One region of the Kosakonia sp. MUSA4 genome, then DNA from elsewhere that is predicted to be linked to it. Evidence: predicted binding sites of a transcription regulator. Region 1 holds the regulator's gene; each other region holds the start of a gene.
What was found. Region 1 encodes PhoB, which activates phosphate uptake and scavenging genes when phosphate is short. Its sites were predicted from a motif close to CTGTCATAAAACTGNCNNAT; they were not measured.

Region 1 (8,247 bases):
ACAGTTGTCGATTCTCCCACAGAAGCTTAAAGCTGTAGCGGCGGCGCGGTTGTCCGCTGCTGATATCCAGCGCAACTTGCCAGGCACTGACGCCGTTCGCCGCAGTTTTCCGCCGCCGGTGCATGGCAAGCGGCGTCTCTTCATTGTCGATTTCGGTGCGCAACATCACCCGCTCCGGCAAACCAATCCCACTTAGCCAGAGCGTGATAATTAACTGATCTTTATTCTGTTTCACAAACGGCGCGACGGGCAGGTGCCATGCATTCAACATCAAAAATCCCCTTTGCTCAAAATGACGCCACTCTTCCACACCCGCACGTCTGCCGCCTCCTTCTTTCGCTTTTTTTACAGGGCTGAGAGACGGGGCGCAGATGTGATCCGGCAGGGCTACCGCCGGGCAAATGCGTGAATTTTTGCAGGCCCGCTTCGTGCCGATGCCCGAAGTCTCCGGCCTGGCTGCTTTTTATACTGTTAAAAATGATAACCGCCAGGAATAAGTATGAAAAATAAACCCGAAATCCTTGTCATTACTGAAATTCCCCAACCGATGATTACCACCCTCGAACAGCATTTTGTGGTGCATAAATACTGGCAGCAGGATGCGCAAACCCTGCTGCGCGACCATGCGCATGCCATTCGCGGTGCATTAACCCGCGCGGCCAAAGGGATCAGTACCGCGCTGATTGAGCAGCTTCCGGCGCTGGAGGCGATCAGCGGTTTTGGCGTGGGCGTTGATGCGACCGATCTCGAAACCTGCCGTCGCCTGGGAATCACCGTCAGCAACACGCCAAACGTGCTCAATGAGTGCGTCGCCGATACCGGGTTAGCGCTGATGCTGGCGGTGACGCGTAAAATTTGCGAAGCCGACCGTTTCGCCCGCGCGGGGCAATGGGAGCATGCCGCATTTCCCGGTGCCTGGAAAATGAGCGGGAAACGCTGCGGGATTGTCGGCATGGGCAATATCGGCCACGACGTCGCTCAACGCGCGGCGGCATTCAATATGCCGATCCACTATTTTAGCCCACGGGAAGCCCGTAACAATCACTGGCAGCGCCATCAGAGCATCGTCGAACTGGCGCGGGCAGTGGATTTTCTGGTGCTGACGCTACCCGGCGGGGCGAAAACGCATCATGTCATTAATCGTGAAGTGCTGGAAGCGCTGGGGCCGGAAGGGATTCTGGTGAATATTGCGCGTGGCAGCGTGGTGGATACCGACGCGCTGATCGCGGTGTTACAGGAAGGGAAGTTACGCGGCGCGGGGCTGGATGTGTTTGAGAACGAGCCGAATATCCCCCTGCCGCTGCGCGAGCTGCCAAATGTCGTGCTGCTGCCGCATATTGCCAGTAACACGGCGGAAACCCGCCAGGCGATGGCGGATCTGACCATCAACAACCTGGTGAGTTACTTTCAGGACGGGAAAATGCTGACCCCGGTGGTGTAATTTTTTGCCGGGTGGCGCTGCGCTTACCCGGCCTACAAAGCCATATCGGGTGAAATTACCGGGTGGCACGATGCTTATCAGGCCAACAAGCCCTGCATGTCTGATAAGGCGTAGCCGCCATCAGGCGGATTTTTTAAACTTCCAGCCAATCAGCAACAGCACAATCCACGCCAGGCCCACGTACAGCGAAATGCGGGTTTCCGGGTGCCAGCCAATCAGCGCGATGATAAACACAAGGAACAGCAGGCCTGCCACGGTGGTGATGACGCCGCCCGGCACTTTGAATTTCAGCGCCTTCACTTCATCGGCAGAGAGACGGCGGCGGAAACCGATTTGCGACAGCAAAATCATGATCCACACCCATACCGTGGCAAAGGTCGCCAGCGACGCAATCACCAGGAAAACGTTCTCCGGCATGATGTAGTTCAGCCAGACCGCCAGCAGTAGCGCAACGGTCATCACCACGACCGTCACCCACGGAATACCGCGACGGGAGGTTTTGGCAAACATCTTCGGTGCGCTGCCCTGCTCCGCCATGCCGTGCAGCATACGCCCCACGCCAAAAACATCGCTGTTGATCGCCGAAAGCGAAGCGGTCAGCACCACAAAGTTAAGAATGCTGGCGGCAAAGGTAATGCCCATATGCTGGAAGGTCAGGACAAACGGGCTGCCGTCAGTACCGACCTGGTTCCACGGGTAGATGGACATGATGACGAACAACGTCCCGACATAAAACACCAGAATGCGCATCGGTACGGAGTTAATGGCGCGCGGGATCGATTTTTCCGGATCTTTCGCTTCACCGGCGGTGATGCCGATGATTTCGATGCCGCCGTAGGCGAACATCACCATTTGCAGCGCCATCACCGTGCCCAGCCAGCCATTACTGAAGAAACCGCCGTGGCTCCACAAATTGCTGATCCCGGTCGGCTGCCCGCCGTTGCCGATACCCCAGATGATGATGCCGAAACCGGCGAGGATCATGATGATAATGGTGGCGACTTTAAAGAACGAGAACCAGAACTCCAGTTCGCCGAAGACTTTTACGCTCATCAGGTTAATGGCGCAGATGATCATCACCACGCTCAGCACCCAGATCCAGTGCGGCACTGTCGGGAACCAGACGCCCATATAGATGCCGAAAGCCGTCACGTCGGCAATCGCCACAATCAGGATTTCAAAACAGTAGGTCCAGCCAGTGATATAGCCGGCAAGCGGGCCGAGGTTTTCCTGTGCATAGCGAGAGAACGAGCTGGCGGAAGGGTTATGTACCGACATTTCACCCAGCGCACGCATAATGATATACGCGGCGACGCCACCAATAATGTAGGCCAGCAACACGCTCGGCCCGGCCATTTTGATGGCATCGGCGGAGCCATAAAACAGCCCGGTGCCGATCGCCGATCCCAGCGCCATAAAGCGGATGTGGCGGGTGCTTAACCCGCGCTTCAGCTTATTCGTACTTTCCATTGTTTCCACTGCCATTATTCAACACAAAAATAAAAAACCACGGGGCGCCAAACCCCGTGGTTAAACAAACCGTATCCGCGACTGTTAATGCGCGCTGGAAGTTACCTGACGCCCTGCGGTGCGATCCCAGACTGCCGCCAGAATCACCATCACCAGGCTCGGCATCAGCCAGGCCAGCCCCTGTTCCGCCAGCGGCAAACGCTGCGTCCAGGCCGGTAAATGCTCAGCAAAGGCGGATGCTTTCACGCCGTCAAGGATACCAAAAAGCAGGCTGATAAACATGGCCGGCGCAATCACGCGGGTTGAGTTGTTCCACCACGAACGGCTGAAGCTCAGCACCACCAGCACGATGCACGGCGGGTAGATCATCGTCAGCACCGGGATGGAGATCTGAATCAGATGGCTCAGCCCGAGGTTGGAAACCGCCATCGAGAAGATGCCCAGAATAAACACCAGCGAACGATAAGAGAACGGCAGATACTGCGCGAAAAACTCGGCGCAGGCGCAGGTCAGGCCAACCGCTGTGACCAGGCAAGCGATGAAGATCAAGGCTGCCAGCAGGAAGCTGCCCGCGCCACCAAAGGTGTGCTGAACGTAAGCATGCAGAATCGCTGCGCCGTTAGCGGATTGATCCACCAGCGCCGCGCTGTCTGAACCCAGGCGGAACAGCGCCAGATAGAGCAGCGTCAGACCCGCGCCCGCCATCAGCCCGGCCCAGACAGTGTAACGGGTCAGCAGACGCGCTTCGGTCACGCCGCGCGAACGGGCAGCATTCACGATCACGATACCGAACACCATCGCGCCCAGCGTATCCATCGTCAGATAGCCATTAACGAAACCGTTAGAGAACGGCGCAGTTTGATAAGCTTCCAGCGCATGGCTGATAGGGCCAGCCGGCCAGACGATCGCGGCAATCGAGAGAATGGTCAGCGCGATAATTTTCAGCGGAGCAAGGAAGTTGCCCACGGTATCCAGCAGTTTGCCCGGATAGAGCGACACTAGGATCACCAGCGCAAAATAGACGATGCTGTAGATCAGCAGCGGCATTGCGCCATCGCCAGTCAGCGGCGCAATCCCCACCTCAAACGAGACGGTCGCCGTACGCGGCGTGGCGAACAGCGGCCCTACCGCCAGATAACAAACGGTTGCCAGCAGCACGCCCGCGACTTTACCGATCGGCGTACTCAGGCTATCCACACCACCACCCACTTTAGCCAGCGCAACGACGGTCAGCACCGGCAGGCCTACGGCAGTAATCAGAAAACCAAATGCCGCGGTCCAGACATGTTCACCCGCCTGCAAGCCGACCATCGGCGGAAAAATGATGTTCCCTGCGCCAACGAACAAAGCGAAGGTCATAAAGCCCAGAGCAACTATGTCTCGTGGTTTTAAGTGATAGGTCATAATTTTACTGCCTGTGGATGTGGTGTTGTAAATAATGGTGAATTTTTCGCCTTCCCTGCCGAACAATAACGCGTGTAAACCGCGAAAAATCAGCGGGAAATGCTTAATACGCAACGTGGCGGAGTATAGTTTTTCGATTTACCACGTAAACATAGTCGGTCTGACAACGTCAGGGGCGCAATTTAAACGCTTATAACGTTTGAAGGCAAGATGGGATCGCAAAACCAGATGGATATGCTGGATCAAGAAAAATAACCAGTTCAATACTCCATTTATAAGAAAAACACATGGCTGATCATGCGAACAAAAAAGCATCACCCGTACAAAATAGGTTTCATCGCGGGGAAACAGCAGGAAATGGCGGCCTGTTTTGACAGGCCGCTGGAAAGATAAGCTGACAGGGGCGTCAGGCAGCAGGAGTTTTGGCAACCAGACGTTCCGGCAGAACAAAGCTAAAGCGCGTCCCTTTGCCTGGCGTACTCGCAATATCAAGGCGACTTTCGTGATGGTTGACGGCATGTTTAACGATCGCCAGCCCAAGTCCGCTACCGCCGGTTTGCCGGGAACGGGCTTTATCGACGCGGTAAAAACGCTCGGTCAGACGCGGAATATGTTCGGCGGCAATCCCCGGACCATTATCCTCCACGCTGAATTCCGCCCCCTGCGGCACATGCTGCCAGCGCACAATAATATGCGTTCCGGCGGGCGTATGGTTCACCGCGTTATACACCAGGTTGGAGATGGCGCTGCGCAATTGCTCCTCATTGCCAAGCACTTTTAAGGCGTTATCAACCTCAAATTCCAGGCTGTGCTTTTTTTGGCTGAGCGTCTGCGCTTCCCGTTCAACCAGGCGCAGCATCATCGGCACATCGATGGTCTCATTGGGCGGCAGCGTCGGCGCCGCTTCAATCTTCGACAGCGTCAGCAACTGGCGCACCAGCCCTTCCATGCGCGATGTTTGCTCTCGCATGGTATGCAGCGCTTTTTCGCGCGGCGCGCCTTCCAGCGTCTGCTCCTGCATCATCTCCAGGTAGCCTTGCAGCACCGTCAACGGCGTGCGTAGCTCATGGCTGACGTTAGCGAAAAAGTTACGTCGCGCGCCTTCCAGTTGGTGCATCTGCGTCACATCGCGCGCCACCAGCAGCAGTTGCTGTTCGCTGTAAGGCATCACGCGGATCTCCAGATGGCGCCCGCTGTTCAGTACCAGGTTCAGTGGCCGGGTAAACTCTTGTTTTTTAAGATACTGCGTAAATTCGGGGTAGCGCAGCAGGTTCAGGATGTTCTGCCCGTTATCATCCGGCCAACGCAGCCCCAGTAGCTGTTGTGCCAGGCCGTTACACCAGAAAATCGACCCTTCTTCGGTGGTGAGGATCACCGCATCCGGCAGCGATTCCGCACCGCTGCGAAAGCGTTTGATGAGATTACCCAGCTCGCGCCGCCGCTTTTTATTACGCATCTGCATCTGGTGCAGCCCGTATAACAGCGGCTCCCAGCTTCCCGTGCCGGGCGGTGGCGTCATACTTTTATCGACCCACAACCACCAGGAGAGGCGCAGTAAATTCCAGAAATGCCAGATCAACAGCCCGGTTACCGCGGCAAATAAAAACCAGGGCAGGTAACCGAAAATCGCGCCGAGTATAAAGGCGGGTAGACAACAAAGGAGGAGCTCCAGCACCAGCCTTTTCCATGACAGCCGTTCCAGCACGCGTCACACTCCTGTCAAATTTCAGAAACGGGTCGAAAAACGATATCCCGTGCCGCGCACCGTTTGCACCATACGATCGTGACCGCTGTGTTCCAGCGCTTTGCGCAGGCGACGAATATGGACATCAACCGTTCTGTCTTCGACGTAAACATTGGTTCCCCAGACATGGTTCAGCAGTTGTTCACGGCTGTACACGCGTTCCGGGTGAGTCATAAAGAAGTGTAAGAGTTTAAACTCTGTCGGCCCCATATCCAGCGGATTTTCGCCGGTCATCACGCGATGCGAAGAGGGATCGAGGCTAAGTCCCTGCATTTCAATCACTTCTTCCACCGCCATCGGCGAAATACGGCGCATAACCGCTTTAATACGGGCAACCAGCTCTTTCGGTGAGAAGGGTTTGGTAATGTAATCGTCCGCCCCGGTTTCCAGACCGCGCACGCGATCTTCCTCTTCACCACGCGCTGTCAGCATCATCACCGGAATATCGCGGGTCATGGCCTCACGTTTCAGGTGCTTAATAAACTGAATACCGGAACCGCCAGGCAACATCCAGTCCAGTAAAACCAGGTCTGGCCAGGGTTCGTTAAGTTGGTTCACCGCACTGTCATAATCTTCAGCTTCTACCGGTTGAAATCCATTTTGCTCGAGCACAAAGCACACCATTTCACGGATCGGTGCTTCATCTTCAACGACCAGAATTCGTCTCGCCATAATTCGCCCTGTTTTCTCATATAAGTCGTCTGTTTGTATAGCGGCGCCATTATGCGTCAGTTTTATGACAGATTTATGAATAACATGACCGCCAGATGACCCTGCCCGCAGCATTATGACAGCGTGAATATTCACGCAGTTAATGTCTCTAACACCCTGAATGTTATAATCGCGTTTATCCATTTTCGCCACGGAATCGCTATGCGCATTATTCACACTTCAGACTGGCATTTGGGTCAGAACTTTTACAGTAAAAGCCGCGCTGCCGAACATGACGCCTTTCTCGACTGGCTGCTGAATGCGGCAGAACAGCACCTGGCCGACGCCATTATTGTCGCAGGCGACATCTTTGATACCGGTTCCCCGCCCAGTTATGCCCGCGAGTTATATAACCGCTTTGTGGTGAAACTCCAGCAAACCGGCTGCCAGTTAGTGGTACTGGCGGGCAACCATGATTCCGTGGCGACGCTGAACGAATCGAAAGAGATCCTCGCTTACCTGAACACCACCGTGGTCGCCAGCGCTGGCGCCGCGCCTTTCTGGCTCAAACACCGGGATGGTACGCCCGGCGCCGTTTTCTGTCCGGTTCCATTTTTACGCCCGCGTGACATGGTCATCAGCCAGGCCGGATTATCAGGGCAGGAAAAACAGCAGCATCTGCTGGCGGCCATTACCGATTACTACCAGCAGCAGTATGACGCCGCCTGCATCCTGCGCGGCGAGCAGGCGCTGCCGATTATCGCCAGCGGCCATTTGACCACCGTTGGCGCCAGCAAAAGTGACGCCGTACGTGACATCTATATTGGCACACTGGATGCCTTCCCGGCGGAGAATTTCCCGCCAGCCGACTATATTGCGCTCGGACATATTCACCGGGCGCAGAAAATTGGCGGCCTGCAGCACATTCGCTACTGCGGTTCACCGATCCCGCTGAGTTTTGATGAAACTGGAAAGCGTAAAAGCGTCAATCTGGTCACCTTCAGCGACGGCAAGCTGACGGAAGTGACCGCGCTCGACATTCCGGCCACGCAGCCGCTGGCGGTGATCAAGGGCGATTTCGCCGAGATTTGCCGCCAGCTTGAGCAGTGGCGCGATGCGCCCGCCGACACGCCAGTCTGGCTGGATATTGAAATTGTAAGCCAAGAATATCTGGCTGATATGCAACGTAAAATTCAGCAAGTTACCGAAGATTTGCCCGTCGAAGTGCTGCTGGTGCGCCGCAGCCGCGAACAGCGGGAGCGGATCCTCGCCGGTGAGCTGCGGGAAACGCTCAGTGAATTGAAAGTGGAAGAGGTCTTCGCCCGCCGTCTGGCGCAGGAAGAGATCGATGAGAAGCAAACGGCGCGCCTGCAAGCTTTGTTCAGTGAAGCGCGCCAGGCGCTGGATGCGGAGAAAGAGGCATGAAGATCCTCAGTTTGCGGTTAAAAAACCTCAACTCGCTGAAAGGCGAATGGAAAATCGACTTTACCGAAGAGCCGTTCGCCAGCAACGGTTTGTTCGCCATTACCGGCGCGAC
Region 2 (8,247 bases), 250 kb from region 1:
ATATATGATAAATCACATATGTAATGATTTAAAGCGACACGTGAGGTAAAGCGTCTGGCGTAGAAGAATGAAGCGTTTCGCTTATGCGAAACATGCGTCGCGCAGAATACGGCGGAATCTTCCCCGCCGCTTCAGCATAAGGTATTTGCCCTTAGCGCTTTTCCGCCTCGCGGCTGGCTGCCTCGCGCTTTAGCGCCAGAGTAAAGCCGAAGGTATTGATCCCGTTTGCGCTGGTGGCAAACACATCGCCCTGATGCATATTTGCCACCGCGCGGACAATCGACAGCCCCAGACCGTGGTGCGTATCGCTGCGGGTGCGGGAGGCATCCACACGATAGAAACGCTCAAACAGCCGCGCAAGGTGGCTTTGCGCGATCTCCTCGCCGTTATTCGACACCGCGACGTGCGCCAGTTCACCGACGTTTTGCAGCCGCACAATGATTGTGCTGTCCTGCGGCGCATGGCGGGCGCTGTTTTCCAGCAAATTGGCCAGCGAACGGTGGAACAGACGGCGGTCAATGGATGCCGTCACATCCCCCTCGACCTGCACCTGGAGATTCTTCTCGGCAAACGATGGCTCGACATACTCAAACGTTTTGTAAGCCTCTTCGCGCAGAGAAACCGTGGTGAGCTGCGTGGCGTGTTCGCCCGCCTGGGCATGGGATAAAAACAGCATATCGTTGACGATGGAGGTCATGCGCTCCAGCTCTTCGAGGTTAGACTCCAGCAGATCCTGTAACTCTTCTATGGAGCGTTGACGCGACAAGCCAAGCTGCGTCTGGCCAATCAGGTTGGTCAGCGGGGTGCGCAGTTCGTGCGCCACATCGGCATTAAAGCTCTCCAGTTGGCGCCAGGCGATCTCCTGGCGCTCCAGCGCGCCATTAAACGAGACGGCCAGCGTTTGCAGTTCGTCCGGCAAGGTGTGCGCCTGCAGACGCTGACCATGATTACCCGGCGCAAGCTGGTGCGCCTGCTCGCTCAATGTATTCACCGGCCGCATACCGAAACGGGCGATCAGATAACCCAGCAGCGCAATCAGGAAGACGCCGATACAGCTGACCAGCACCAGCGCGCAGGTAAATTCATACAGCGTGCCCATATAAGGCGTGGAATCGATCGCCACCACGTAGCGCATCGCCGGGCGTTCGCCGCTCGCCGGGATTTCACGGGAGTAGAGGAACAGCAGACAGGAGGCTTCCGTTTCGCCGGGCGCGGTGCTGAACCCCTCTTTCAGCGAAGCCCACTCAACGCCTTTCGGCGGCGGGCCGCCCATATCAAAGCGGGGATCATCGGCCACCAGCCAGTACTTCACGCGCCCGCCCTCATAGGAAGAGAGCGTGCTAAATTTGGTGGACAGGGATTTCCAGCCGTCGATGGATTGCCGGTTTTCCACCCACGGTGCCATCAGCGATTCACGGAATAATAATTCGTTATGCATCTGGCTTTGCAGCGACTCATACAACGAGCTTCTGAGCACAACGCCAAAAGTGACGACGACAAACACATACGCCACGGCGAACATCAGCGCCATGCGTCCGGCAATCGAGTGTTTACACAGAGAGAGCGCGTTCAACTGGCTTTACTCTCCACGCGGGTTTCCAGTACATACCCCATACCACGCACCGTGTGCAGCAGCTTAACGGGATAGGGATTATCAACTTTGGCGCGCAGGCGTTTAATCGCCACTTCGACCACGTTGGCATCGCTGTCAAAATTCATGTCCCAGACCTGTTCGGCGATCATCATTTTCGACAAGATTTCGCCCTGGTGACGCGCCAGCAGGCTCAGCAGCGCGTACTCTTTCGCCGTTAGCTCCAGACGGTCGCCGCCTCGCGTTACGCGCCGCGCCAGCAGATCGAGGTGCAGATCGTGGATATGCAACTGGGTGATGTCCGCGCCGTCGCCAGGTCTGCGGCGCAGCAGCGCCTGAATGCGCGCCACCAGCTCGATCAGCGAAAAGGGTTTTGGCAGATAATCATCCGCGCCGTGGCGCAGCCCTTTTACCCGCTCTTCAACCGAGCCGCGCGCCGAGAGCATCAGCACCGGCGTCTGTTTACAGGCGCGCAGCCGCTCCAGAATCTGGTAACCGTCCATACCGGGCAACATGATATCCAGCACAATCGCGTCGTACTCGTACTCCAGCGCCAGGTGCAGCCCTTCGACGCCATTATCAACGACATCGAGAGTGAAACCCTGTTCGCTCAGCGCACGGTTAATATATGACGAGGTCTTTTCCTCGTCTTCGATGAGTAACAGCTTCAAAGGGGCGACTCCTTCAACGTTCCGGCACCTGCCGCAAACATATTCATAGCCGCAATGTTACCGCTGTTGGGCTGACATTTAGCTGACATTTTTTCACCGTTTTAGCGACAAAATGCAACCTGATGATTAACCGCATATCGTGGCATCAATTCTGCGCTAGCTTTGATGGTACCGACGCCATACGCCCGGCGGCATATGGTATTTACGGGCAAAGGTGCGGGTGAAAGTTTGCTGTGAGTCATAACCATAACGCGTGGAAATAGTGATGATCGAATCTTCCGTTGTCAGCAACGCTTCAGCGGCACTTTCCAGCTTCTTATTGCGGATATAAATCCCCAACGGCACCTGCATCACTTCCTGAAAAAGACGCTGTAAATGCCATTTTGAATAACCGGCCCGCGTGGCAACATCGCGAATTCTGAGCGGACGGTCGAGGTTTTCATCGATCCACTGCTGGATCTCATGTACCACCATCTGTTGCATACCCATCGTGAAAGCCTCCTTCTTAAGGAGCGTTCACCTTAACGCAGCCATACTGACTCAAAAGTGACGCGAAAATGATAATCCTGTCAGTTTTGTTACGCCTGCCGGGTAGTTTTTACGCCAGATATCCTTAGCAACGCCGCCACAGTCGCTAACTTATGCCAGCAACTGTGGTTGGCTCAATCTTGCCTCTTCGTCGTAACGCGTAGGATTTGGTCGCGAGAGAGCAGATACTGCTTTTTTATTTATCCGATTCAAGATAATCAGTCAGAAAAGCCTGGGCATTTCCTTCGGAGGAGTATGCTTTGCTGTAATATATTGGTATCGCTTTATTTTCTCCCGGCAGGTTAAGCTCACCCCACCCATGACTATTAAAAAACAAGACGGTAAATTTTTCCCCATCAACCTGTGTGTAAATATATTTTTTTGCCCCCACATCATCCACATTCATTAAATGTATTTTTTTATTCCATGGATGATCAATATCAGTCACCTGCACAATTAATTTTTTCTCTTCCGGTTTACCATAACGCAGTGTCCATACAATGACGCCTTCAGCCCCTTCATAAGCCTTGACCCTTTCAGCCACTTCCGGTCGCGCCACCTGATTTACCGTCGCCGTTTCCTCAGCGTGAACGAATCCAGGCATCGTAATCGCTACAGAGACAGCAACGGACAATAAAAATTTTTTCATCGATAACCTCAAACCTGACATTATTAACATCAACTAAAAACAACCAATGTATTACCACTCAACCGTAACGTTATTTTTATCCAACGAAAATCAGCATTCATTTTCTGCATGATAAAATAAAGTTTGCACGCTGCTTGATCTAATAAAATATCCTTTCCGGGAAACCCTCAGGATAAACTCATCACTGACACCTGATTTACTCACGTTATATTTGAGATCATTTATCACCTGCCAAACCCGCTGAGCTGACGCGCGAAGGCCGTTTCGTTCCCAGACATCAACCATCAGCATGTCATCAGAAACAACGTTATTAACCCCATGATTCAATAGATATTCCAGCAAGTACGACTGGGTTTTTCTCAGAGAACCAGGTTTCGCCGTACCATAAAGGCAGATGAGTCTTTTTGTTCTACAGTCATAAATCACTCTCTTTTCGATAAGGAAGCCCATGACTGAAAGCGCTCTATTTTCCTTGTCTGGCATACCCCTCCTTAGCGCTTACACAGATGTGTCCATCGCACGACTTTATCGTCAAAATAAAAACAACGCGCCGTATGTTATTCGCATAATAAATAACATTTATTTCTTGCATGTGAACACTATTAATATTCACATAGCAGTAATCCCTGGTTAACTGCCGCAAGATAAAAGCATGTTTATTTCATTAAGACAATAACAAAGCTTCAGTGGCAATAACTAAAAACAATCCACTTTAGCAGGAAGATTTAACCAAACAAAAAACCGATCTCAAGGATAAAAAACAACCAGAAATTACGCACCACTAACATCCAGCCCCTTTGCCTTATTAAAATAAAAGTATTAACCCATATTTTTATAAAATAAAAACATCAATTTCCAGAATTTTTCCGGAATAAATAACACATTCATCGAATCTATTGCGAAAAAAATGACGATATCCAGCTAATTTCCTTTGGTCGCTCGCACTTGCTGAAACCACAGGATTGACTGCCGCTGGCGATATAATCCGCCCATTCACGATGGCTTAATGATTAAGCTATACGCGTGCTGCCCGTCGCGGATTAAATCAATGAGGAAGGAGATCGCTATCGGGACATCCTTGTCCCTCGTTCTGCGACGCCGTTGTCTGGTTGGCATCGCGTTTGTTCAGAACCGTCAGGTATTCACCAGCACACCGGAGGCAAGCTGCGGCGAATTTTCCCGCCGGGCGTGTTCAGTGCGGAAAACGCTCATCAGCGCGACCAGATTCCGGGATTGATCGCGCAAATGATCGACCGCCGAACTGGAGGCGCCCACCAGCGCAGCATTCTGCTGCGTCACCTGATCGAGTTGGGCAATCGCATCGTTCACCTGCGCAACGCCCAGCTCCTGCTCCTGGGTGGTCATGCCGATTTCGTTAATCATTTCCGCGACATGGTGCGACTGCTTAACCAGCTCGCCGATGGTGGAACCGGCATTGTTGACAAGCGTAGCGCCGTTATCCACACAATCAATACTGGCCTGAATCAGCCCTTTGATCTCTTTCGCCGCCGTGGCGGAGCGCTGCGCCAGTGAACGCACCTCCCCGGCGACCACGGCAAAACCGCGCCCGTGCTCACCGGCACGCGCTGCTTCTACCGCCGCATTAAGCGCCAGAATATTGGTCTGGAAAGTGATGCCGTCGATAACAGCAATGATCTCGCCGATTTTGCGCGCACTCTGGCTGATCTCGTCCATGGTGCGCACAATGTTGTCGATCGCTTCTCCGCCTTTGGCGGCAATGTCGCTGGCGGCGGTGGCCTGCTGGTTGGTGACGCGTACCGTGTCAGCATTCTGGCGAATGGTCTGGCCGATTTGCTCCATTGATGCCGCCGTCTGTTGCAGGCTGGCCGCCTGCTGTTCCGTGCGCTGGCTGAGATCCATACTGCCCGCCGCCACGCCGCTGGCGCCTGCCGAGATTGATTCGCTGCTCTCACGAACCTGCGCCACAATGCGGTTGAGGCTTTGACGCATCGCCTCCATCCCGGCCAGCAGGCTGTGACGATCGCCAGCCGCCAGCGTCACCGGCATTGCCAGATTGCCCTCGGCGATATCGTGTACCACACGCAGCGCATAAGCCGGTTCACCGCCCAGTTGCCGCTTGATAAGCCGCGTGGCAAACCAGGCGATCAACACGCCAAGCAGCGTGGCCGCTGCCGCCAGTATCAGCAGCAGATCGCCGGATGCGCGCGCACCGCCGGTGCTCTCCGCCGCTGCCGTGGTCGTGCTGGACTGCTGGCGCTGGATCATCAAGGTGATTTCATTAAACAGTTGTGCCTGAACCGGTTGCAGTTTATCCACCGCCATCGACTGGGAGTCGAGCATCTGGCCATTTTTCGCCATGCTCACCGTCTGGCGCACAACCGCGACGTATTGCGCCTGCGTCTGTTTAAAACGATCCAACATCTGCTGGATATCGCTGTCCTGAATATTCTGCTGTAACTGTTTGACCAGCGTGTCGATACGCTGGATTGCCGCTTCGGTGACCTTCTCTTCGGCCTCCTGTTTATCGGCGTCATCCTGGAACACCATAATAAAGGTCGCTTTGGTGGCGTTATTTAATGTGTCCTTTAGCTCCTGCATCGCCAGCAGGTTAGTCAGATGATATTTCTCGTAATATTCGATGTGTTTGCTGGTGCTGAGTAATTGTGTCCGTCCAAAAATCGCCACCAGAAAACTGATCACAATAATGGCGGCAAAACCGGTGCCTAAAAGCGCACCAAGAGAGAAGGGTTTGATGACTCGCATAGTGTCCCTCGTAGTGTTTCAACGAATTCCGCAAGCTGTGTAATGGGTGCGATTTCACTATACGAAGGCTATAACCTTACGGAAAATATGAAATTACGATGGGCGGCAGCGTCTTATCAGGCCGACTGCCGGGGTTTATTGCCGGTGTAATCGCAGGATAAGCGCTGGCAATAAAAGGAACCGCCCAATAATAAAGAAGAATCCGGGTGCACCGCCGTTACCCACAGTGATACGCAGTTAGAGTATTTGTTGGTGAAATGCGGGTTCCTTATTACTTATTAACGATTCACATCTCTGGAGGGATTCGCTTAAGGTGCGTTGCGGTCAATGATGATGTTGCAGGCAATACTGCAATCGCGTACTGACGGTCTTTCATGGGTGCCAGACAGACGGGTAAAAATCGAACACTGGTCGATGTTATCCGTTATGCCCGGATCTGGCCGGTGGCCCTGGCGGCTAACGCCGAAGCAGGGAGTCATCCTGGCTCCCTTTTTTCTCAGTCAATAACGTTACGATCTTAATTCACCTCACTTCTACGGCGTAGTGGTAGTAGTGGTGGTGGTAGTGGTTGACGTGTTACTACCGTTGTCCCCGCCGCCCAATGCCAGCAATGCCAGCCCGGTGACGGCGGCAACACCCGCGACACCCACCCACGCCGAATTTCCAATGGCGCTGTCGGAAGCATTACTTCCCGCGGCAGAGCCTTCGGCTACAGGAGCTGCGTGTGCCAATCCAGAAATAATAAAACTAACGACCAAAATAATGCGATGTAAATGCGTCATGTCCAACCCTCATATTTTATTGGGAGCTTTCGCACTTTAAATCGCCATCACAAAATAAGATCGCAAATTAAGACATTCCTCGACAATATGGAAACAATTGGGAGATTCCTCAGTTCTATTTAATTATCTAAACGAAGCGGCAACATCTTGCATAAAACAAAAATAAGAATATCCTCAGTTAACAACTTTTTGGCAGTATGATACAGATCAAACTAGAAAGAGAAGAAGGATCGAAAGCAGAAACCATTTTTTTACTCGCCAATGTTTTTACACACAGTTTCATACGATCCGGGAGGATGTTAACATGGGAAGAAATATAGATATCGTATTGTTCAAAATTAATTGCTCTTATACTAAAAAAGGTATAATTCAATTAGTGAAAGAAATTAGAAATTGCAGTGAAATACATATTGCCATTAATTTTAGTGCGCCTTTTTCCAACCGAGGGATGCTGGTTGTGACTAAAGGTCATTTTTCACCGTTTACTCTGGTACATACACCTATCATTGTGATCCCCGATAAAATACAAGTGGATGTTTTAGCTGACATTTTAACTGAATTTATAAATGGACGCGTCAGTAGCCATGTAAAAACCATTCGACTGGGTCGTCGAGAAATCGCAATACTGAAGGGCATGATATTCGAGAAGAGCGACGATGAGATATCTAACCTATTGAGTATTAACAAGAAAACGGTTTCATCTCATAAAGACAACATTAAGAAGAAAATCTCAGCCAACTCCAGAATTGATATTTTCTACGCTTTCAGTATTTTTCCATTCAAAGATAGTGGACTGGCAGAAAATGAGGATGAAATAATGCCCTTCCCCCAGCAAAAAACGCCAAATCGTAGATTGGTGGCCTACGGCTGATCATTATCAGAAGTTTAAATAAAAACCTGATGTTCATAACGTAAACCATAATAAATCAGTATTGCGATATATCCTCTGTACCTGTTTACGTTCGAAACAGACAGGGTAAAAACATAATAGTAGTAAGACTATCGTCGGTAATATTTCTTGGTGTTGCCGACGTTCCTGGCACGGACCACTTTTAAATGCTTATAGAATGAAAAAGCGATTATAACCAGTAGCACACCAATCACAGTCAGTTCGATGATGATCATTTTGTGTACTCCAGAGAGAGGATGCTTTATTTACTGATGAACAGCGTTAAACGTCAATAGTTGATACAGAAAATAAGACTGGCCTCACTACAAACGTTGAACGTTATTTTGAAAACACTTATTCATTTAAAAACAAGAGAAAATTACTATGCCTAC
Region 3 (8,247 bases), 1.6 Mb from region 1:
ATCCAGCTCCATCGGCACGCCTTCATCACTCCCCCAGATCAGAGTCCACTGCATTTTTTTGAAGCGCGGCGTCGCCCACGGGTTAACAAGCTGCTGCGCCTGTTTGTCGATCTCCGCAGGCAGCGGGAATTGCGCCAGCCATTGTGGCGAATTGCTGCTCATATCCGGCAGCATCGGGCCAAGCGTAGAGGAGACGCTTTTTTTCTTCACCTGGGGAACATAAGCCCCTTCTCCTTTAAAGGCAGAAGGTGTGCTCATTGCGCATAGCTGCTTAAACGCCGCAGCAGTGGCGGGCGTATTGGTAAAATCCGCCGCCCGGCGCAGCGCTGCTTTCCCACTCAGGCTATCGGATACATAACCTTCCGGCGTCATATCCAGCCCGGCGAGCACGCTGTCTTTATTGGTTGCGCAGTTATAAGCGTGTACTTCGATTTTCATGTCGTACGGCGCATCATACGGCGGATCGTACTGAATCTCGTTGTATTCGAAGCCGATTTTCGCAATCAACAGATCTTTAGCGCGGATAACCGAAGCGGTATCCAGCAGGATCGGCGTGTCATATTGCGATTTTTTTTCAATGTAGACCCAGTTGGCATTTTTCAGCCCGGGAGATTTGCAGAGGCTGGCGGCGACATCATTCAGTTCGCTGTTCGGGCTGGGCGCGGCGTAACGTCCGTAGCTATCACCATAAAAACGGCGCACGACCGCCTCTTTATCGTCGAGCATTTCCCAGTACAGTTTCACCGCTTTTTGCGTGGAGCAATCGAAGCCGTCCCAACGGTTAATGTTTTGCCCATCTGCAAAAACAATGTGATTCATTGCCGTGATGCGATCGTTAAGTCGAATCATTACCAGCGGGTTTACCGTGCTGCTAACGACTTTTTTGCCCTGCCCGTCAGCCGCATGGCTGCTTAACGTCGCGGCCAGTAATGCTGGCAGAAGAATCTTGCCCGTTTTCATTTTCATTCCTTTGTCAGCGCAAAAATGGAGTAGCGCAATAGATGTGTAGTGATGAGGTTATCGGCAGCAGGCAGGAAATATAAAGGTCTTAAAGGGAAGGCTGAAAGTCACCAAAAATGATAGTGATGGATGAACCCAATAGTGTGATTCACCCATCTGGCAACGCCGTCAGATTACTCCGCCAGCGCCTGCGCGCAGGCCCACGCGCTGGACCACGCCCACTGGAAGTTATAACCGCCCAGCCAGCCGGTGACATCCATCACTTCGCCGATAAAGTAAAGCCCCGGCACATTGCGGGCTTCCATCGTGCGGGAAGAGAGTTCGTGAGTATCAACGCCGCCCAGCGTCACTTCCGCCGTACGGTACCCTTCCGTGCCGTTTGGCTGTACGCGCCAGTGCGTGAGTAATTCGACCAGTGACTCCTGTTCGCGACTGTTGAGCTGCTTCAGCGTGACATCCGGGATCTGCTCCAGTTGCTGCAAACATTCGACCAGCCGTTTCGGTAACTGCATCGCCAGCGTGTTTTTCAGGCTTTGATTCGGGTGCGCTTCGCGCTGTTCATCCAGCAAGCTTGCCAGATCGCACTCCGGTAACAGATTAATGCTGACGAATTCGCCCGGCTGCCAGTAGCTGGAAATTTGCAGAACCGCCGGACCTGAAAGCCCGCGGTGGGTAAAGAGCAGATTTTCCCGGAAAACCGTGCCATCTTCAGCGGTAATAACCGAAGGCACCGACACGCCGGAGAGCGCCTGCATCTGCTCCAGTAGCGGTTTATGCAGAGTAAAAGGCACCAGACCGGCGCGTGTCGGCAACACTTTCAGGCCGAACTGTTCGGCGATTTTGTAGCCAAACGGTGAAGCACCTAGCCCCGGCATCGACAACCCGCCAGAAGCAATAACCAGCTTTGCGGCCTGCACGCTGTCACCATTCAGTTGCAACGTGTAACCCTGAGCATCGCGCGTCACGCTCAGCACTTCGCTGCGCAGGCGCTGAGTGACCTTGCCTTTTTCGCACTCGGCCACCAGCATATCGACAATCTGTTGCGCCGAGTCGTCGCAGAAAAGCTGTCCCAGCGTCTTCTCATGCCAGGCGATACCGTGCTTGCCGACCAGATCGATAAAATCCCACTGGGTATATCGCGCGAGAGCAGATTTGCAAAAATGCGGGTTCTGGCTCAAATAGGCTGCGGGTTCGACATAAAGATTAGTGAAATTGCAGCGACCGCCGCCGGACATCAGAATTTTACGCCCTGGTTTTTTGCCGTTATCCAGTAACAGCACACGACAGCCCGCCTGCCCGGCCAGCGCCGCACAGAACATGCCCGCCGCACCCGCGCCGATAACAATGGCATCAAACCTTTCCACACCTGCACCCTCATCAAAAAAATCGTGGCGGATTGTAAATAGTTCACGCTGGTCACACCAGCGCGAAGAGAGCTAAAAACAACATAGCATTGAAAAATATACGATAATTTTAAAGTTTCAGCGGAATGTAAGAAATAATGTCAAAAAAAATACATATTTCACTTTGCCGACACCGCTAATGTCCCTGATAATGCGCCGCGTTCATGACCTCAAAATGGCTTAACGTCTATGCTACATTTGTTTGCAGGCCTGGATCTTCATACCGGGTTATTACTCTTGCTTGCTCTGGTCTTTGTTCTGTTCTACGAAGCAATCAATGGCTTCCATGACACAGCAAACGCCGTGGCAACCGTAATTTATACACGCGCTATGCGTTCTCAGCTGGCGGTGGTGATGGCGGCGGTATTTAACTTCTTCGGCGTTTTGCTGGGTGGGTTAAGCGTTGCCTATGCGATTGTGCATATGTTGCCAACCGATCTACTGCTGAATGTCAGCTCCGCGCACGGCCTGGCGATGGTCTTCTCCATGCTGCTGGCGGCGATTATCTGGAACCTTGGTACCTGGTATCTGGGTCTGCCGGCTTCCAGCTCCCACACCCTGATTGGCGCGATTATCGGTATTGGTTTAACCAATGCGCTGATGTCCGGTACTTCAGTAGTGGATGCATTAAATATCCCGAAAGTGCTGGAGATCTTCGCCTCGCTCATTCTTTCGCCGATTGTCGGGCTGGTGATCGCCGGCGGTTTGATATTTATCCTGCGCCGCTACTGGAGCAATACCAAAAAACGCGCGCGTATTCATATGACGCCAGCTGAACGCGAGAAGATCGATGGTAAGAAAAAGCCGCCGTTCTGGACGCGTATCGCCTTGATTCTTTCCGCTATTGGCGTGAGTTTCTCCCACGGCGCGAACGATGGTCAGAAAGGCATCGGCCTGATTATGCTGGTGCTGATTGGCGTTGCGCCTGCGGGCTTCGTAGTGAATATGAACGCGTCAGGTTATGACATCACTCGTACGCGTGATGCCGTCAACAACGTGGAAACTTACTTCCAGCAACACCCGGCGCTGCTGCAAAAAGCCACCGGCGTTGATCCGCTGATTCCGGCGCCGGAAGAGGTGAACACGCAGCCTGGCGAGTTCCACTGTCATCCGGGTCGCGCAATTGTGGCGCTGGATCGTGCGAAGGTGATGCTGACCGGTATCGAAAACTACGAGCAGGTTCCGTTGGAGCAGCGCAGCCAGCTGCGCCGTATTATGCTCTGCCTCTCCGATATTACGGATAAAGTGGCGAAGCAGCCGGATATCAGCGCCGACGATCAGCGTCTGCTGAAGAAACTGAAAGGCGATATGCTGAGCACCATTGAGTATGCGCCAATCTGGATCATCATGGCGGTAGCGCTGGCGTTAGGTATCGGCACAATGATCGGCTGGCGCCGCGTGGCAACCACCATCGGCGAGAAAATTGGTAAGAAAGGTATGACCTACGCTCAGGGAATGTCCGCGCAGATGACTGCGGCGGTGTCTATCGGGCTGGCAAGTTATACCGGGATGCCGGTTTCCACCACGCACGTGCTCTCCTCTTCCGTGGCCGGGACAATGATTGTCGACGGCGGCGGTTTGCAGCGCAAAACCGTGACCAATATTTTGATGGCCTGGATCTTCACCCTGCCAGCCTCGATTATTTTGTCCGGCGTGCTGTACTGGCTCTCGCTGCATCTGATTTAACGCAGCGCAGGCGCAATAAAAAACGGGTCAGGAAACTGGCCCGTTTTTTTTATTCTCTGATTAGCGCAGCGCTCAATGCCAAATCATCAACGCAATCAGGCTGATGACCACCAGGCCACACAGCGAACTGGTCAAAATAAACTGACGGCGAACACGCTCACAGCGGCGGATGAATTCGTCATCATGGTGATCGCGGTAGCGCTGGGCATAGATATACCAAACCAGACGCATCTGCTTACTGGGCTGGCCGTGCGCGGTAAAAAAGCCGCCGCCATCCACGTACTGATAGAGTAAGGGATCACAACCACGAAGTACCACTAACAGCGCGCGTAGCGATGAGTAATAACGCGCCATGTTAACCAAACACACCACACATAAAGCCCAAAACAGCGCAACAGTGTTGATCACCATATCCCCTCCCCGGCGATCGCCCGCGGAGAAAGACTCCGGAACGCTCGCGCCTGGATACCCAACCAAGTCTGACAACGAATAGTGTTACCAATCCCCGGACGGGAAGACAAGCACAGGCGGAGTCCCGCAATTGACCGCATTTCCTTACGCGGATAACTGGGGGACGCCGTCTGTTTCCGTACGGTTTATTTATAGTGTAGGAGATCCGTTTATTTTTTTACCACAAGCTTAATCACCATCAATGCATCTGGCTGTAAATATTGCTTAAGTGATTCGTGATCCAGGTTAATTGACGGTGTGAAAAGAGCGTTATAAGGTAGAAATATCTTCTGAAAAGATCCTTAAGGCCGGGCGCTACGCTCACGTGAAACGCAGGATGCGGGCGCAGTGCAACTGTATCAGGGGCAACCACCCCGATGGTCATCGACAACTTATGGAAGGAGTACCACTATGGCTTACAAACATATCCTCATCGCAGTCGATCTCTCCCCCGAAAGCAAATTGCTGGTTGAGAAAGCAGTATCCATGGCGCGGCCATACAACGCGAAGATTTCCCTGATTCATGTCGATGTAAACTACTCCGATCTTTATACCGGTCTTATCGACGTTAATCTCGGCGATATGCAAAAACGCATTTCTGATGAAACTCACCAGGCGCTGACCGAGCTGTCCACTAACGCGGGCTATCCGATCACCGAAACCCTGAGCGGCAGCGGCGACCTGGGCCAGGTACTGGTTGATGCGATTAAAAAATACGATATGGATTTGGTGGTGTGCGGCCATCACCAGGATTTCTGGAGCAAACTGATGTCCTCCGCGCGCCAGCTTATCAACACGGTTCACGTTGATATGCTGATTGTCCCGCTGCGGGATGAAGAAGAAGATTGAGATTCCCGCTAACGAATAGCCGCTAGCCTGAACATAGCCCGGTACGCGCAACGCGACCGGGCTTTTTTATTCCCCGGAACCGGGGTAGATATCGAAACGATGGCTTTTGGTCACTACCGCCGATTGCGTGGCGATACCGGCCAGCGGCGGCGCGTAATCCGGGCGCTTCACCACCACGCGCTTGATGGCAAGCTTGCGCGCAGGCTCCAGCAAACCGTCGGCGTCGAGATCCGGACCAACCAGCGACTGGAATACCCGCATCTCCTTCTTCACCAGCGCGCTTTTTTGCTTATGCGGAAACATCGGATCGAGATAAACCACCTGCGGGCGCGGCGTGATATCCGCCAGGCTCGTCAGACTGGAAGCGTGAATCAGTTGCAGCCGCTCGCGCAGCCACGGGCCGATTTCCGCATCGGCATAGCCGCGATGAAGACCATCCTCCAGCAGCGCAGCAACGACCGGGTTACGCTCCAGCATCCGCACTCGGCAACCCACCGACGCCAGCACAAACGCATCGCGACCCAGCCCTGCCGTGGCATCCACCACCTCCGGTAAATAGCTGCCTTTGATGCCAACCGCTTTGGCGACGGCTTCACCGCGACCACCGCCAAACTTACGCCGGTGCGCCATACCGCCCGCAATAAAATCGACAAAGATGCCGCCCAGTTTCGGCTCATCGCGCTTACGCAGTTCCAGATGCGTCGGCGTTAACACCAGCGCCATCAGGTTGTCGTTATCCGGTTCCAGCCCGAAGCGGGCCGCAAGAACAGATAAGGCGCCGTCTCCGGCGCCTGTTTCATCCAGCAAACAGATTTTCACTGCATCAGCCTTCGATACCGTAATGCTCAAGCATGGCGTCAATCTGCGGCTCGCGACCACGGAAGCGTTTGAACAGCTCCATCGGCTCTTCCGAGCCACCACGGGTCAGGATGTTATCAAGGAACGACTGCCCGGTTTCACGGTTGAAAATGCCCTCTTCTTCAAAGCGGGAGAAGGCATCTGCCGCCAGCACATCGGCCCACAGATAGCTGTAATAACCCGCCGCATATCCGCCCGCGAAGATATGGCTGAAAGCATGCGGGAAGCGACCCCACGACGGCCCCGGCACCACGGCGACCTGACGTTTGATTTCGGCCAGCGTTTCGAGGATTTTCGCCCCCTGCTCCGGGCTGAATTCGGCGTGCAGGCGGAAGTCGAACAGGCCGAACTCCAGCTGGCGCAGGATAAACATCGCCGCCTGGTAGTTTTTCGCCGCCAGCATTTTGTCCAGTAGCTCCTGCGGCAGCGGCTCGCCGGTTTCATAATGGCCGGAGATAAACGCCAGCGCTTCCGGTTCCCAGCACCAGTTTTCCATAAACTGGCTCGGCAGCTCGACCGCATCCCACGGCACACCGCTGATCCCTGCCACACCGGCGGTTTCAACGCGCGTCAGCATATGGTGCAGGCCGTGACCAAATTCATGGAACAGGGTGATCACTTCGTCATGGGTGAACAGCGCCGGTTTGCCGTTGACCGGGCGGTTAAAGTTACAGGTGAGGTACGCGACGGGTTTTTGCAGCGAACCGTCGGCGCGGCGCATCTGGCCAACGCAGTCATCCATCCACGCGCCGCCACGTTTGTTCTCGCGGGCATAAAGATCAAGATAAAAGCTGCCGCGCAGCTCGTTGCTCTCATCGTAAAGCTCGAAGAAACGCACGTCCGGATGCCAGACATCAATATCCTTGCGCTCTTTGGCGGTGATGCCGTAAATACGTTTCACCACTTCAAACAGGCCGTTCACCGCGCGGTTTTCCGGGAAGTACGGACGCAGTTGCTCATCGCTGATGCTGTAGAGGTGCTGCTTCTGTTTTTCGCTGTAGTAACCGATATCCCACGGTTGCAGCTCATCAACGCCGAATTCGGCTTTCGCGAAGGCGCGCAGTTGTGCCAGCTCTTTTTCGCCCTGCGGACGCGCGCGTTTGGCGAGATCGGTCAAGAATTCCAGCACCTGCGCCGGGTTTTCCGCCATTTTGGTGGCCAGTGATTTAAAGGCATAGCTTTCAAAACCGAGCAGTTGCGCCAGCTCGTGACGCAGCGCGAGGATCTCGGCCATGATCGGGCTGTTGTCCCACTTGCCCGCATTCGGCCCCTGATCGGAAGCGCGGGTGCTGTAAGCGCGGTACATCTCTTCACGCAGTGCCTGGTTATCGCAATAGGTCATCACCGGCAGATAGCTCGGGATATCCAGCGTCAGCAACCAGCCTTGCTGCTCTTTGGCTTCTGCCTGCGCTTTCGCCGCCGCTAAGGCGCTTTCCGGCATGCCGGGGAGTTCAGCTTCGTCAGTAACCAGCTTGCTCCAGCCCATAGTGGCATCAAGCACATTGTTGCTATAGAGGTTGCCCAGTTCAGAGAGACGTGAGGCGATTTCGCCATAGCGCTGCTGTTTCTCTTTTGGCAGGCCGATGCCCGACAGTTTGAAGTCGCGCAGCGCGTTATCTACAGATTTTTTCTCCGCCACGCTCAGCGCCGCGTAATGCGGGCCGTCACGCAGATCGCGATAGGCGTTGTACAGCCCTTCGTTCTGCCCGACCCAGGTGCTGTACTCCGACAGCAGCGGCAGCGTTTGTTCATACGCTTCGCGCAGTTCCGGGCTGTTTTTCACTGAATTCAGATGGCTGACCGGCGAGAAGAGACGGCCAAGGCGATCGTCCACTTCAGCCAGCGGCTGACAAAGCGTGTCCCAGGTGTAGGGACCGCCCTGCGCAACAACGCGTTCCACTGCGCTCCGGCAGTCGTCCAGCGCTTTGGTCACCGCAGGAACAACATGCTCAGGAAGAATTTTAGAAAAGGGGGGGAGCACAAAAGGCGTCAATAATGGGTTGGTCATAGCGCAGTCCTTGGTATGAGGTATTGGTTAAGA

Region 2: C0557_RS06045 (heavy metal response regulator transcription factor) is a predicted target of PhoB. The motif match lies at 2,334-2,353, and genes of this name have one in related genera.
Region 3: pitA (inorganic phosphate transporter PitA) is a predicted target of PhoB. The motif match lies at 2,462-2,481, and genes of this name have one in related genera.

The regions. Positions count from the first base shown of each region.
Region 1 covers NZ_CP025697.1:1,016,410-1,024,656, reverse strand. Annotated here, with positions in the region: gene malZ (maltodextrin glucosidase) at 1-271, opposite strand, end outside; gene C0557_RS04800 (2-hydroxyacid dehydrogenase) at 500-1,441, shown strand; gene proY (proline-specific permease ProY) at 1,562-2,911, opposite strand; gene brnQ (branched-chain amino acid transporter carrier protein BrnQ) at 2,996-4,315, opposite strand; gene phoR (phosphate regulon sensor histidine kinase PhoR) at 4,722-6,020, opposite strand; gene phoB (phosphate response regulator transcription factor PhoB) at 6,042-6,731, opposite strand; gene sbcD (exonuclease subunit SbcD) at 6,933-8,135, shown strand; gene sbcC (exonuclease subunit SbcC) at 8,132-8,247, shown strand, end outside.
Region 2 covers NZ_CP025697.1:1,266,003-1,274,249, reverse strand. Annotated here, with positions in the region: gene C0557_RS06050 (heavy metal sensor histidine kinase) at 152-1,558, opposite strand; gene C0557_RS06045 (heavy metal response regulator transcription factor) at 1,570-2,262, opposite strand; gene C0557_RS06040 (helix-turn-helix domain-containing protein) at 2,419-2,751, opposite strand; gene C0557_RS06035 (hypothetical protein) at 2,987-3,439, opposite strand; gene C0557_RS06030 (winged helix-turn-helix domain-containing protein) at 3,530-3,922, opposite strand; gene C0557_RS06025 (methyl-accepting chemotaxis protein) at 4,574-6,184, opposite strand; gene yjbE (exopolysaccharide production protein YjbE) at 6,718-6,966, opposite strand; gene C0557_RS06015 (LuxR C-terminal-related transcriptional regulator) at 7,271-7,837, shown strand; gene C0557_RS06010 (Hha/YmoA family nucleoid-associated regulatory protein) at 8,240-8,247, shown strand, end outside.
Region 3 covers NZ_CP025697.1:5,165,274-5,173,520, forward strand. Annotated here, with positions in the region: gene C0557_RS24610 (hypothetical protein) at 1-960, opposite strand, end outside; gene C0557_RS24615 (NAD(P)/FAD-dependent oxidoreductase) at 1,134-2,324, opposite strand; gene pitA (inorganic phosphate transporter PitA) at 2,553-4,049, shown strand; gene uspB (universal stress protein UspB) at 4,122-4,457, opposite strand; gene uspA (universal stress protein UspA) at 4,911-5,348, shown strand; gene rsmJ (16S rRNA (guanine(1516)-N(2))-methyltransferase RsmJ) at 5,415-6,167, opposite strand; gene prlC (oligopeptidase A) at 6,172-8,214, opposite strand.